4 regions of the Citrobacter meridianamericanus genome follow, and region 2 is predicted to be linked to each of the others. Evidence: predicted binding sites of a transcription regulator. Region 2 holds the regulator's gene; each other region holds the start of a gene.

Region 1 (3,133 bases), 1.8 Mb from region 2:
TACGTACAATTATAACTGTTAGCAGAATAAATCCGTTCCGCCGGTCCTTTAGCGATCGCGAATTATATTCGCTCCCGATCGTGAATCAGCATAACGCTTGCTCCGACATAAGAAAATCCTTAAATCTGTGTATTTATGTTTTTTTACATATTGTCATCACCCCATCTGTGCTTCTGCTCTCTTTGCATATAGATGACATGAATGCAACGAGTTGATATTTATGTTATTAAATCCACATTTCAATAATGAAATGGTGTTTTAAATCACAAAAATATTTTCCACAATAAGATATTGTCTGGCTCCTGATGATTATCTGTTCATGCTGCGAAGCAATTTCACGATCGGATTAATGATCTGATAGCTAATTTTTTGTGCCAGATCAGTTTTAATCAAATTGAGAAATTTAACGGCCAGAACTATTCGTCATTAATTGTTTCGTTTATGTGGATAAAGCGAGGAGTTACATATGAAGAAAGTCGCGGTGCTGCTGGCACCCGGTTTTGAAGAGGCGGAGGCGATAGTTACCATTGATATTCTGCGTCGACTGAATATCGAGGTTGAAACTCTGGCCTGCGCGGAGTCACGCGCGGTGGTGAGTTACCATGACGTACCGATGGTAACGGACAGCACGCTGGCCGCGCGTCAGTCGTATCTCTACGATGCCATCGTGTTGCCTGGCGGGCCGCAGGGTAGCGTTAACCTTGCCGCCAGTGAGGCGGTTATCCGGTTTGTGGCTCGTCATGATGATGAGGGGAAACTCATCTGCCCGGTGTGTTCTGCGGCTGCACGGGTGTTGGGCGGCAACGGTCTGCTGAAGGGGCGTCGCTACGTGTGCTCTGGAGAGCTGTGGCAAAACGTCACCGATGGGGAATATATCGATGCGCCGGTGGTTGAAGATGGCAATCTGATTAGCGGCAAAGGGTTAGGGCATATTTTCGATTTCGCGCTGACGCTTTCGGCGCGTCTGCTGGGCGACGACACTCCGGTTCGCGATCACGCTGACCACATTTATTACCAATGGTAATCATTTTCCCGAATGCTTCGGTATTCGGGAACAAGGATTCGTTGGCTGATGTTATGGACTAATCTGCTATTCCTCTTTTTTTCCGTCGACAAAACCGCGTTTTTTTATGTCATTTCCCGCTGAATTTATGTACGCAATTACTGTAATTCTGTGGTGTGATGCCGCTCTCTTATGGAGAATCAATTTCCCGCTAAAAATACTCTCAGCACTGGCATTGATCTTATCAATAAAAGGTAATGCCTTGTTTTACGTCCGAATTACAAAAAATCGTCTGATTTTACCCTACATAAAAGAACGTTAAAGCTGGAGTTAACCATGCACAAATTCACTAAAGCGCTGGCTGCCATCGGTCTGGCTGCCATTATGTCACAATCCGCTATCGCTGAATCCATGAAGCTCGGTTTCTTGGTTAAACAGCCGGAAGAACCGTGGTTCCAGACAGAATGGAAATTTGCCGATAAAGCCGGTAAAGACCTTGGCTTTGAGGTGATCAAAATTGCCGTTCCGGATGGTGAGAAAACCCTTAACGCCATCGACAGCCTCGCTGCCAGTGGCGCAAAAGGGTTTGTCATTTGTACCCCGGATCCTAAACTCGGGCCTGCCATTATGGCGAAGGCACGTGGCTACGATATGAAAGTCATTGCCGTTGATGACCAGTTTGCCAACGCCAAAGGCAAGCCGATGGAGACCGTGCCGTTAGTGATGATGGCGGCAACCAAAATTGGTGAGCGCCAGGGTCAGGAACTGTACAAGGAGATGCAAAAACGCGGCTGGGATGTGAAATCCACCGCCGTGATGGCTATAACTGCGAACGAACTCGACACCGCACGTCGTCGTACTTCTGGTTCAATGGAAGCGCTTAAAGCCGCTGGCTTCCCGGAAAAACAGATCTACCAGGTCCCAACTAAATCAAATGATATCCCCGGCGCATTCGATGCCGCTAACTCTATGCTGGTTCAGCATCCTGAAGTCAAACACTGGCTGATTGTCGGCATGAACGACAACACCGTGCTGGGCGGCGTACGTGCGACCGAAGGGCAGGGCTTCAAAGCACCAAACGTAATTGGTATTGGTATCAACGGCGTTGATGCAGTAAGCGAACTGTCCAAAGGCGAAGCGACCGGGTTCTACGGCTCATTGCTGCCAAGCCCGGACGTTCACGGCTATAAATCAAGCGAAATGCTCTACAACTGGGTAACAAAAGGTGCAGAGCCTCCGGCGTTTACCGAAGTGACGGATGTAGTGCTGATTACCCGCGATAACTTCAAAGAAGAGCTCGCGAAGAAAGGCTTAGGCGGTAAGTAACATAAACGCCGGATGCGACGTCAATGCGTCTTGTCCGGCGTACGAATTGCGTACTCAGTAGGCCGGATGAGGCAACGCCGCTATCCGGCATAAAGATCTGATTCACGGAGACGTTATGCAACAGTCTACCCCGTATCTCTCATTTCGCGGCATTGGCAAAACGTTCCCCGGCGTTAAAGCGCTTACGGATATCAGTTTCGACTGCTATGCCGGTCAGGTGCATGCGCTGATGGGCGAAAATGGCGCCGGGAAGTCAACACTCTTAAAGATTCTCAGCGGTAACTATGCGCCAACAACGGGATCTTTGACGATCCGCGGACAAGAGGTTTCGTTTGCGGACACCACTGCTGCGCTTAATGCCGGTGTCGCCATTATTTATCAGGAGCTGCATCTCGTCCCGGAAATGACCGTTGCCGAGAATATTTATCTAGGCCAGTTGCCGCATAAAGGCGGAATTGTGAACCGCTCGCTGCTGAACTATGAAGCGGGGATCCAGCTTAAGCATCTGGGCATGGATATCGATCCCGACACACCATTGAAATACCTCTCCATCGGTCAATGGCAGATGGTGGAGATTGCGAAAGCGCTGGCGCGAAACGCCAAAATTATTGCGTTTGATGAACCGACCAGCTCCCTGTCAGCACGTGAGATTGAGAATCTGTTTCGCGTTATCCGCGAGTTGCGCAATGAAGGACGCATCATCTTGTACGTTTCGCACCGTATGGAGGAGATTTTTGCCCTCAGCGATGCCATTACCGTGTTTAAAGATGGTCATTACGTCAAAACGTTTACGGACATGCAGCA
Region 2 (3,133 bases):
CGGCACGATAAACTGTTCCCCGTTCAGTGTCAGCAACTGCAGGGTGTATACCGCGGTGACCGTAAAGCCGACGGTAGCCCAGCCGTAGTTTTTACGGATGGTCAGATAACTCACCAGGGTTATCAGCAGCATGCCTGCCAGCGTGTAACTCTCCTGAATATGAAAGTGCAGTGTGACGCCAGCGATCACCAGGCCAACGAGCGTCCCTACTGAACGGTGTAAAATACGTACCCGGGTCGCCCCGTAGCCATTTTGCGTGACGAACAGGATTGTCATCAAAATCCAGTAGGGTTTTGGCAGATGTAAAGCGCTGCCCATCAGGCTGGCAATGCTCAACATTACGCTGATGCGTCCGGCATTACGCAGCGCTGGGGATTTCAACGACATATAGCTTTTCAGTGCGGGGATAAGCGGCAACCGACGCTGCTTGTCAGCCATTAAATCCCGGGCATACAGTGGGCGCTGGGTGCGTAGCACTCGGGCAATACGGCTGAAGTGCCAGTAACAAAATTGTCCTACCGGATTGTCCGGATGTTGGTTGGCAATTTTCTCCAGCGTGCCAATTTGTTTATCCATTGAAAAACGTGTTGGCAAGCGGTGATACAAAATGTCATCGGCCAGAACGCGAAGGCGTTCGGCGACGGTGCGCGCGTTCCAGCGGATCACCTGTTCGGCGTGGCTACGTTCTACCAGCTTTTGCACCTCTTCCGGCTGGTGGAGGCTGACGGAAATATGTTCCTGTAAATCGAGCGCCTCCTGAAAGGCACGTAGCAGGCGCTTATAATCGTTGTTGCGATGTGCCGACAGCATATGCATTTGCTGATAGCACTGGGTAATCAAATCTACCGCTTTTTGTTGGCGCACAAGCAGGGGGGGTAGCGCTTTTTCCGGATCGGCATGCTGAGTCAGGAGGCTGTATTTGGCCTCACAGTAATCGGCTAATTCACGATACAACAAGCTGAGCGACTCACGCAGCGGCTGCTCACGCCACATCCAGAACCAGAACCAGTTGAACAGGCCGTACCACAATGTACCCAACGCGTAGATCAGCAGTGGCTCCCAGACGGGCATGTTCCCGGCCAGGCTGAGCGTGAAAATTGCCGCGATAAGCGAGGCAGGTAGTAGTCGTGCATGCAGAGGGCCTAATTCAGCGGTTACACCAAGAATCAGCGTCAGGCCAGTGAGGATCAGCGGCAGCGGTATAGTCTGTGCCAGCAGTATCTGCATGATCAGACTGCATCCGGCAAACAAAGACGCACCAATCACTAAGCGTTTGAAAAAGCGCTTATGCGGGGTATCAAGACCGGCAATATTGCAGCAGGCAGGGACGAGGGAGAAGAGGAGCCCCAGATGAAGCTGCCCGATGATCAGACCGACGGCCACAGGTAAACATAGCACCAGCGTCTGTCGTAGTGCGTAGTTGATCTCAGGGTGATATATCAGTCTTCGCCACATCGGTGCAAACAAAAGTGGCGCATTACGGGGTAACGCGCCACTTCGATGGGGTTAACGTGTGCCGTAGACGACGATGGTCTTACCGTGTGCGGAGATCAGATTCTGATCTTCCAGCATCTTCAGAATACGACCAACGGTCTCACGGGAACAGCCAACGATCTGGCCGATTTCCTGGCGGGTGATTTTAATCTGCATGCCGTCCGGGTGGGTCATCGCGTCAGGCTGTTTCGCCAGATTCAGCAGAGTCTGCGCGATACGACCGGTAACGTCGAGGAAGGCAAGGTTGCCAACTTTTTCAGACGTGACCTGCAGACGGCGAGCCATCTGAGAGGACAGGCGCATCAGAATATCTGGATTGACCTGGATTAATTGGCGAAATTTTTTGTACGAAATTTCAGCGACTTCACATGCAGTTTTAGCACGGACCCAGGCGCTGCGTTCCTGACCTTCTTCGAAGAGGCCTAATTCACCAATAAAATCGCCCTGATTCAGATAAGAAAGGATCATTTCTTTCCCTTCTTCATCTTTGATCAGCACTGCCACTGAGCCTTTAACGATGTAGTACAACGTTTCCGCTTTTTCACCCTGGTGAATCAGCGTGCTCTTCGATGGGTACTTATGAATATGGCAATGAGACAAGAACCATTCGAGAGTCGGGTCTGTTTGCGGTTTGCCAAGCACCATGCGCGGTTATCCTCTGTTATAAGCTGTCTCCAGAGCCAAAATACTACCTGCCTCTGGGTTTGCAAAAATGTGCTTCCCGCTACCTGGGAAGGGGGCTGTCAATACGTGCGACGGCCTGTAATGTGATGTCCTCTGCATACATGCAGTACGTCAATGTATTACTGTAGCATCCTGACTGTTTTAGCATAGCTTTCGCCGTGTGTCTCCTGGTGTCTCGCTTCAGCATGACGCAGGTCGCCTTCCGTTGCGAGATTTGTTGTGTGCGCGTAATCTGTCAGGAAAATTGATGCATCGGAGTAATAAAATATGCAAGCACGTGTTAAGTGGGTTGAAGGGTTAACCTTCCTCGGTGAGTCCGCCTCTGGCCACCAGATTTTGATGGACGGTAACTCCGGTGATAAAGCGCCGAGCCCGATGGAAATGGTCTTAATGGCTGCGGGCGGTTGCAGCGCAATTGATGTGGTGTCGATCCTGCAAAAGGGTCGTCAGGATGTGACCAACTGCGAAGTGAAGCTGACCTCCGAGCGTCGTGATGAAGCGCCACGCCTGTTTACCCACATCAACCTGCATTTCGTTGTAACGGGTAACGATCTGAAAGATGCGTCCGTCGCTCGCGCGGTCGATCTTTCGGCGGAAAAATATTGCTCCGTGGCGCTGATGCTGGAAAAGGCGGTGAACATTACCCACTCCTATGAAGTGGTTGCCGCTTCGTGATGTTATGCCTGATGGCGTTACACTTATCAGGCCTACAGGATTTAAACGCGTAGGCCGGATAAAGCATTAGCCGCCATCCGGCAAAAAAACACCTTACTCTATCTTTTTACCTTCCATCAGTCGCTGGACTAGCGGCAGCATAATCAATTCCATCGCCAGACCCATTTTCCCGCCCGGAACAACCAATGTATTGATATGAGAAATGAATGAGCCCTGCAGCATGGCCAGTAGCCATGGGAAATCGATCCCTTCCAGATTACGAAAATGAATCACGACAAAG
Region 3 (3,133 bases), 580 kb from region 2:
AGCGGACCTGCACAAGCTACATCGGCGAATTTACCGATACCGTGAGTAGACGCCTGCGCACGGTGAGCGGTACCGAAAGCATCCATAACGAATACGTCGCACAGAGCAGCATATTTTTTGGACAGCGCTTCGTCGTCTTTCTTCTCGCCTTTGTTAAAGCGAACGTTTTCCAGAACAACCAGTTCACCGGCAGCGACTTCAACGCCGTCCAGGTAATCTTTTACCAGGCGAACCGGAGCAGACAGTTTGTCTTTCAGGTAGTTAACAACCGGCAGCAGAGAGAATTCTTCGTTGTACTCGCCTTCGGTAGGACGACCCAGGTGGGAAGTTACCATCACTTTAGCACCCTGTTTCAGGGCCAGTTCGATGGTCGGCAGGGAAGCACGAATACGTGCATCGCTGGTTACTTTCCCTTCTTTAACTGGTACGTTCAGGTCCGCACGGATAAAAACGCGTTTACCAGCCAGATCCAGATCGGTCATCTTAATTACAGACATGGTGAATCCTCTCGTTGATTCATAAAGTTTTGTCGACGCTCAAGCGTCGAGCCTGAAACCAATAGCAGCCATCGCTAACGTCGTGTCGAGCATACGGTTAGCAAAGCCCCATTCATTATCACACCAGACCAGCGTTTTGATCAGGTGAGCGCCACTCACGCGCGTTTGCGTACCATCAACGATGGCGCTGTGCGGGTCGTGGTTAAAATCTACAGAGACCAACGGTAATTCCGTATAGTCAACTATACCATGAAATGCACCCTGTGCTGCTTTTTGCAGCAACTGGTTGACTTCACTGGCTTTTACTGGTTTTTTCACCGTCACGCTTAAGTCGATCGCCGTCACATTTATGGTTGGTACACGCACCGCAATCGCTTCAAAACGATCGTTAAACTGCGGGAAAATTCTCGTGATGCCCGCCGCCAGTTTAGTATCAACCGGAATGATCGACTGACTGGCCGCTCGTGTGCGACGCAAGTCAGGATGATAAGCATCAATAACCTGCTGATCGTGCATCGCGGAGTGGATCGTGGTGACGGTACCAGACTCAATGCCGTAAGCATCATCCAGCAATTTAATGACGGGTATTATACAATTCGTAGTGCAGGAGGCATTGGAAACGATCCGGTGCTCAGCGCGCAGCTGATCCTGATTAACGCCAAACACAACGGTTGCGTCGATGTCGTGACTACCAGGATGTGAAAAGAGCACTTTCTTTGCGCCGGCGGCAATATGCGCCTCTCCGTGTTCGCGACTGCCGAAGACCCCCGTACAATCCAGCACAACGTCGACACCCAGTTCGCGCCATGGAAGCGCATCGAGCGTTCGCTCATGCAGAATGCGGATCGCATCATCGCCAACGATGAGCTGGTCTCGTTCCTGACGAACATCCCAGGCAAAACGCCCATGGCTGGTGTCATATTTCAACAAATGCGCCATGCCTGCAGCATCCGCCAGTTCGTTGATTGCCACCACGGTGATTTCCGCCCGACGCCCGGATTCATACAAAGCACGAACCACGTTGCGTCCGATGCGACCGAAACCATTAATCGCTACGCGTACGGTCATAGGTCTCCTGCAAGGATTTCTCAGAAACGATGTGGCAGACAGAGTAATGCAGCAAATCGCTCAGGGAAACCTTACCTGTCGCAAACTGCGACTAATTGGTTAATTGTCGAACATTTAATCGACTGAAACGCTTCAGCTAGAATAAGCGAAACGCGGAATAAAAGGAATGATTGTCCAGCAACAGAACACAGTTATCTGACTTACGTCACATTTTAACGTCCTTCAACGCGACTTTTATTCCATATTCCAGAATTACGAATAACCGTAGCAAGATTATTTCATTGCCATGTCACAAATCCTGATTTATATCAGAAAGCGCCTTAACCCGCGTCTATATTATCAGCGCTACGTCCGAGTCTCGGAGTTCCTCAACTATGACAACATTCTATTCCCAACCATCTGAAGCTCGCTTTCATGCGCTGCGTTTACTACCCGGCGAGGAAGTCTTTTCAGCGCTACATGCGTTTATCCAGCAACATCAACTACAGGCAGCCTGGATAGCGGGTTGCACCGGCAGTTTGACCAACGTTGCTCTGCGCTTCGCCGGATGTGAAGAAACCACCTTACACACGGGGACGTGGGAAATTATCTCTCTGAACGGCACGCTGGAACTTACCGGCGAGCATCTCCATCTGGCGATTGCCGACCAGCACGGCGCGATGCTGGGCGGACACATGATGCCGGGTTGTACCGTGCGAACCACGCTGGAACTGGTGATTGGCGAGTTGGCGTCTCTGGCATTCAGCCGACAGCCCTGCGCCGTCTCCGGTTATGACGAACTGGTTATTTCATCCCGCTAACGCTTCACTTATTCGAGGTCTTCTATGGCGCGTCGCCAATTTTCCAGCCAGTCTCTGGTACTTATTGTCATTGCTATCGCCATCAACATGGTCGGCGGGCAACTCATCAGCATGTTGAAATTGCCTATTTTTCTCGACTCGATTGGCACGTTGATCAGCGCGGTGCTGTTAGGCCCGGTCGTGGGGATGCTAACCGGATTACTCACTAACCTGTTATGGGGGCTTTTGACCGATCCTATTGCCGCCGCCTTCGCGCCTGTGGCGATGGTTATTGGACTGGTTGCCGGTTGGCTGGCACGGGCTGGATGGTTTCGCACCTTACCCAAAGTCGTGGTCAGCGGCGTGATCATCACACTTGCAGTGACCCTCGTTGCCGTGCCGATTCGCACGACCCTGTTTGGCGGCGTCACTGGCAGCGGTGCCGATCTTTTTGTTGCCTGGATGCACTCGGTCGGTCAGAACCTGGTGGAGTCCGTCGCCATCACCGTCATCGGAGCGAATCTGGTCGATAAAATCCTCACGGCAATCATCGTCTGGGTGCTGCTGCGACAACTTCCGCTGCGCACCACGCGTCATTTCCCTACGATGTCTGCCGTGCGCTAAATGCATCCGTTTACGTCGTTAACTCTGTGGGCGCTTGCCGCCTGCTCCACGCTCCTGCTGCCAGCCGGAGTGCCGCTCAGCTTGTACGGCGCCGCGACGTTCGTCAGTTTGTTATGTATGAAGGCTACGCGGTCGCGAGCGAAATACGTACTTTGGCTGATGATC
Region 4 (3,133 bases), 2.4 Mb from region 2:
ACGCGATGAACGCGACCGGAGCCAGTGAGCGCCGCACATCACTGTATGATGAAATTGACGATGGCGATGATGACCGCATCCAGCCGGTAGTGACATCAGGCCGTTCGGCTTTCTGGGGCGCACCACGCGCACCGATGACCGTCGCCCTCTCTGCCGATGGGGGTAAAACGTGGCCCTGGCAGCGTAATCTTGATGAAGGCGACGGTTATTGCATGACCAACAATTCACAAGAAAAACTCAACCGTGAGTTTTCCTATCCCAGTATTAAACAGGGTGCTGATGGTCAATTGCACATTGCTTATACGTATTTTCGTCAGGCCATTAAATACGTTCGCCTCACTCCGGAATGGATTCAGGAGGATCACTGATGATTATCGGTAATCTTAACGTTCTCGATCTGGCAGGGTTACCCTTCTGTCTGCAGGATATACTGCGCGATCCCCGCTGCCATCTCGCGGCCTTACAGGCACGAGAAGATGGCCGATGGCAGCCTGATAATGTCGACTGGTTTTGTACTCTTGGCCCAGCGCAAACCCAGCAAGCCTCGCAGCGTCATACTGAATACCATCGCCAGTGGGCCGATATACAGGTGGTTTTGACAGGAGAAGAGCGTATCAACGCGGGGGGAAAATCTGCTTTTTTCAACGGTGATGAAGAACGCAAACCCGACCTTTTTATTTCTACACAGGCTGAACTGAATGTCACGATAACGTTACGAGCAGGAGATTTTGCCGTCTTTATGCCTGGTGAAGCGCATCAGGCATTATGTGCGGTCAGCCAGCCAGGAACAGTCCGCAAAGCCGTGTTCAAAGTTCCCCTGTCATCTCCGGAGGTTTAAATGCGTCACGCGATTGTCACCGGAGCCAGCTCCGGGATCGGCGAGGCCATTGTCACTCAGTTGCTCAATGACGGCTGGCAAGTAACAGGTTTGTGCCGCTCCTCCGTCGCACGCAGCGATCCTGCGTTTTGCTGCGTGAATGTGGATCTGAGCGACAACTCATCTTTATGGGACATAATGCCAACGCTCGCCACACCTGACGCTATTATTCATGCCGCAGGTATTATGGCTGCGGCACCGCTGGGGGAATTGAACGCCGACATCAGCCAGCGATTATGGCATTTACATATTGAGGCCGTCGAAACGCTGGTCAATTACTTTGCTCCCCGGATGGTCGCTGGCGGGCGGGTGGTGGCCATCGGAAGTCGAACCTCTCGTGGTGCGGCTGGTCGTTCACAGTATGCGGCAACCAAAGCCGCGTTGGTGGGAATGATCAGAAGCTGGGCCGCAGAACTTGCACCAAAAGGGATTACAGTGAATGTGGTCGCCCCAGGCGCTACGCAAACGCCAATGCTGAAGATGCCTGGCCGTGAAAGTTCTCCTCCCAACGTGCCACCCATTGGCCGCCTGATTAAACCTCAGGAAGTCGCTTCGCTGGTCGCCTGGCTGGTATCAGAAAATGCCGCTGCGGTAACCGGGCAGGAGTTAGTCATATGCGGTGGGGCATCGTTGCGCTAAATCCCCATCCGGGCGAGATACCCTCGCCCGGAATTTCATTAATAATGAAATAGTTAAAAATACGCAGAATGTTCGGCAGCAAATTATGTCATCCAGTCAATGAAATGCGATCTGAATCACAAAATGATTGTATTTTCGCCAGCAAACGTTTTAAGATCGTGCCCTTACCTTTTCGCAGCTAATCCACCTATTAGATATGACAACAGACACTGTTTCCCGCAAGGTCGCGTGGCTACGGGTAGTTACGCTTGCTATTGCCGGTTTTATTTTTAATACCACCGAGTTTGTCCCTGTCGGTTTGCTTTCCGACATCGCACAAAGCTTTAATATGCAGACCGCTCAGGTCGGGATCATGCTGACGATCTACGCCTGGGTTGTGGCCTTGATGTCGCTACCCTTCATGCTGCTCACCAGCCAGGTAGAACGCCGCAAGCTACTGATCTGCCTGTTTGTCGTGTTTATTGCCAGCCACGTACTCTCTTTCCTGGCATGGAATTTTACCGTGTTGTTGATTAGTCGTATTGGTATAGCTTTCGCACACGCCATTTTCTGGTCGATTACCGCATCGCTGGCGATCCGCCTTGCTCCGGCCGGGAAACGCGCGCAGGCACTCAGTCTGATTGCGACCGGCACCGCGCTGGCGATGGTGCTGGGGCTGCCTATCGGACGCATCGTCGGCCAGTATTTTGGCTGGCGCACTACCTTCTTCGCCATTGGTATGGGGGCGCTAATTACTCTGCTTTGCCTGATTAAGCTCCTGCCAACATTACCCAGTGAGCATTCCGGTTCATTAAAAAGTCTGCCGGTGTTATTCCGCCGTCCGGCGTTGATGAGTCTGTATGTACTAACGGTGATTGTGGTCACCGCGCATTACACGGCCTATAGCTATATTGAACCGTTTGTGCAGACTGTCGCCGGGCTGAGCGCAAACTTTGCTACCGTACTGTTGCTGGTTCTGGGTGGTGCGGGTATTGTCGGGAGCGTCATATTCGGCAAGTTGGGTAATCAACATGCCTCCGTACTGATTAGCAGCGCCATTGCCCTGCTGACGATATGTCTGGTGCTATTACTGCCCGCCGCTGGCAGCGAAATGCATCTGGCTGTCCTGAGTATTTTCTGGGGCATCGCCATTATGTTGATAGGTCTGGGCATGCAGGTAAAAGTGCTGGCGCTGGCCCCGGATGCCACCGACGTCGCTATGGCATTGTTCTCCGGAATCTTCAATATCGGTATTGGCGCTGGCGCCCTGGTGGGCAATCAGGTGAGTCTGCACTGGTCAATGTCTACGATTGGTTACGTAGGCGCAGTGCCTGCCGTTGTAGCGTTGATATGGTCAGTGATTATCTTTCGTAAATGGCCGGTATCGCTGGAAGAACAGCCCCAGCATTGATAAAAAGTGCCCGGTAGACCATACCGGGCACCTTGCTTTACGCGTAAGTCTTAATAATTTCCAGCACGCCGTTTATAATAAACTGCACGCCCATACACACCAGCAGGAAGCCCATCAGACGGGAAATCGCTTCGATCCCCCCTTTGCCGACCAGGCGCATGATCCCCCCGGAACTGCGTAAACAGCCCCACAGAATAACCCCAACCACCGCAAAGATAATCGGTGGC

The links. The regulator CRP, encoded in region 2, controls carbon source genes, mostly activating them, when cyclic AMP is high. The targets are predictions, from matches to a motif close to ATGTGANNNNNNTCACAT.
Region 1: NMD08_RS10505 (arabinose ABC transporter substrate-binding protein) is a predicted target of CRP. The motif match lies at 1,178-1,195, and genes of this name have one in related genera.
Region 3: epd (erythrose-4-phosphate dehydrogenase) is a predicted target of CRP. The motif match lies at 1,759-1,776, and genes of this name have one in related genera.
Region 4: NMD08_RS14000 (sugar transporter) is a predicted target of CRP. The motif match lies at 1,621-1,638, and genes of this name have one in related genera.

Annotation. Positions count from the first base shown of each region.
Region 1 covers NZ_CP101036.1:2,200,800-2,203,932, forward strand. The annotation lists gene NMD08_RS10500 (DJ-1/PfpI family protein) at 467-1,024, shown strand; gene NMD08_RS10505 (arabinose ABC transporter substrate-binding protein) at 1,340-2,329, shown strand; gene araG (arabinose ABC transporter ATP-binding protein AraG) at 2,445-3,133, shown strand, end outside.
Region 2 covers NZ_CP101036.1:421,201-424,333, forward strand. The annotation lists gene NMD08_RS01925 (YccS/YhfK family putative transporter) at 1-1,455, opposite strand, end outside; gene crp (cAMP-activated global transcriptional regulator CRP) at 1,507-2,139, opposite strand; gene NMD08_RS01935 (OsmC family protein) at 2,446-2,853, shown strand; gene NMD08_RS01940 (phosphoribulokinase) at 2,947-3,133, opposite strand, start outside.
Region 3 covers NZ_CP101036.1:1,002,499-1,005,631, reverse strand. The annotation lists gene pgk (phosphoglycerate kinase) at 1-497, opposite strand, end outside; gene epd (erythrose-4-phosphate dehydrogenase) at 537-1,565, opposite strand; gene NMD08_RS04865 (PPC domain-containing DNA-binding protein) at 1,940-2,365, shown strand; gene NMD08_RS04860 (ECF transporter S component) at 2,390-2,968, shown strand; gene NMD08_RS04855 (energy-coupling factor transporter transmembrane component T) at 2,969-3,133, shown strand, end outside.
Region 4 covers NZ_CP101036.1:2,857,348-2,860,480, forward strand. The annotation lists gene NMD08_RS13985 (exo-alpha-sialidase) at 1-368, shown strand, start outside; gene NMD08_RS13990 (YhcH/YjgK/YiaL family protein) at 368-838, shown strand; gene NMD08_RS13995 (SDR family NAD(P)-dependent oxidoreductase) at 839-1,516, shown strand; gene NMD08_RS14000 (sugar transporter) at 1,713-2,906, shown strand; gene NMD08_RS14005 (MarC family NAAT transporter) at 2,944-3,133, opposite strand, start outside.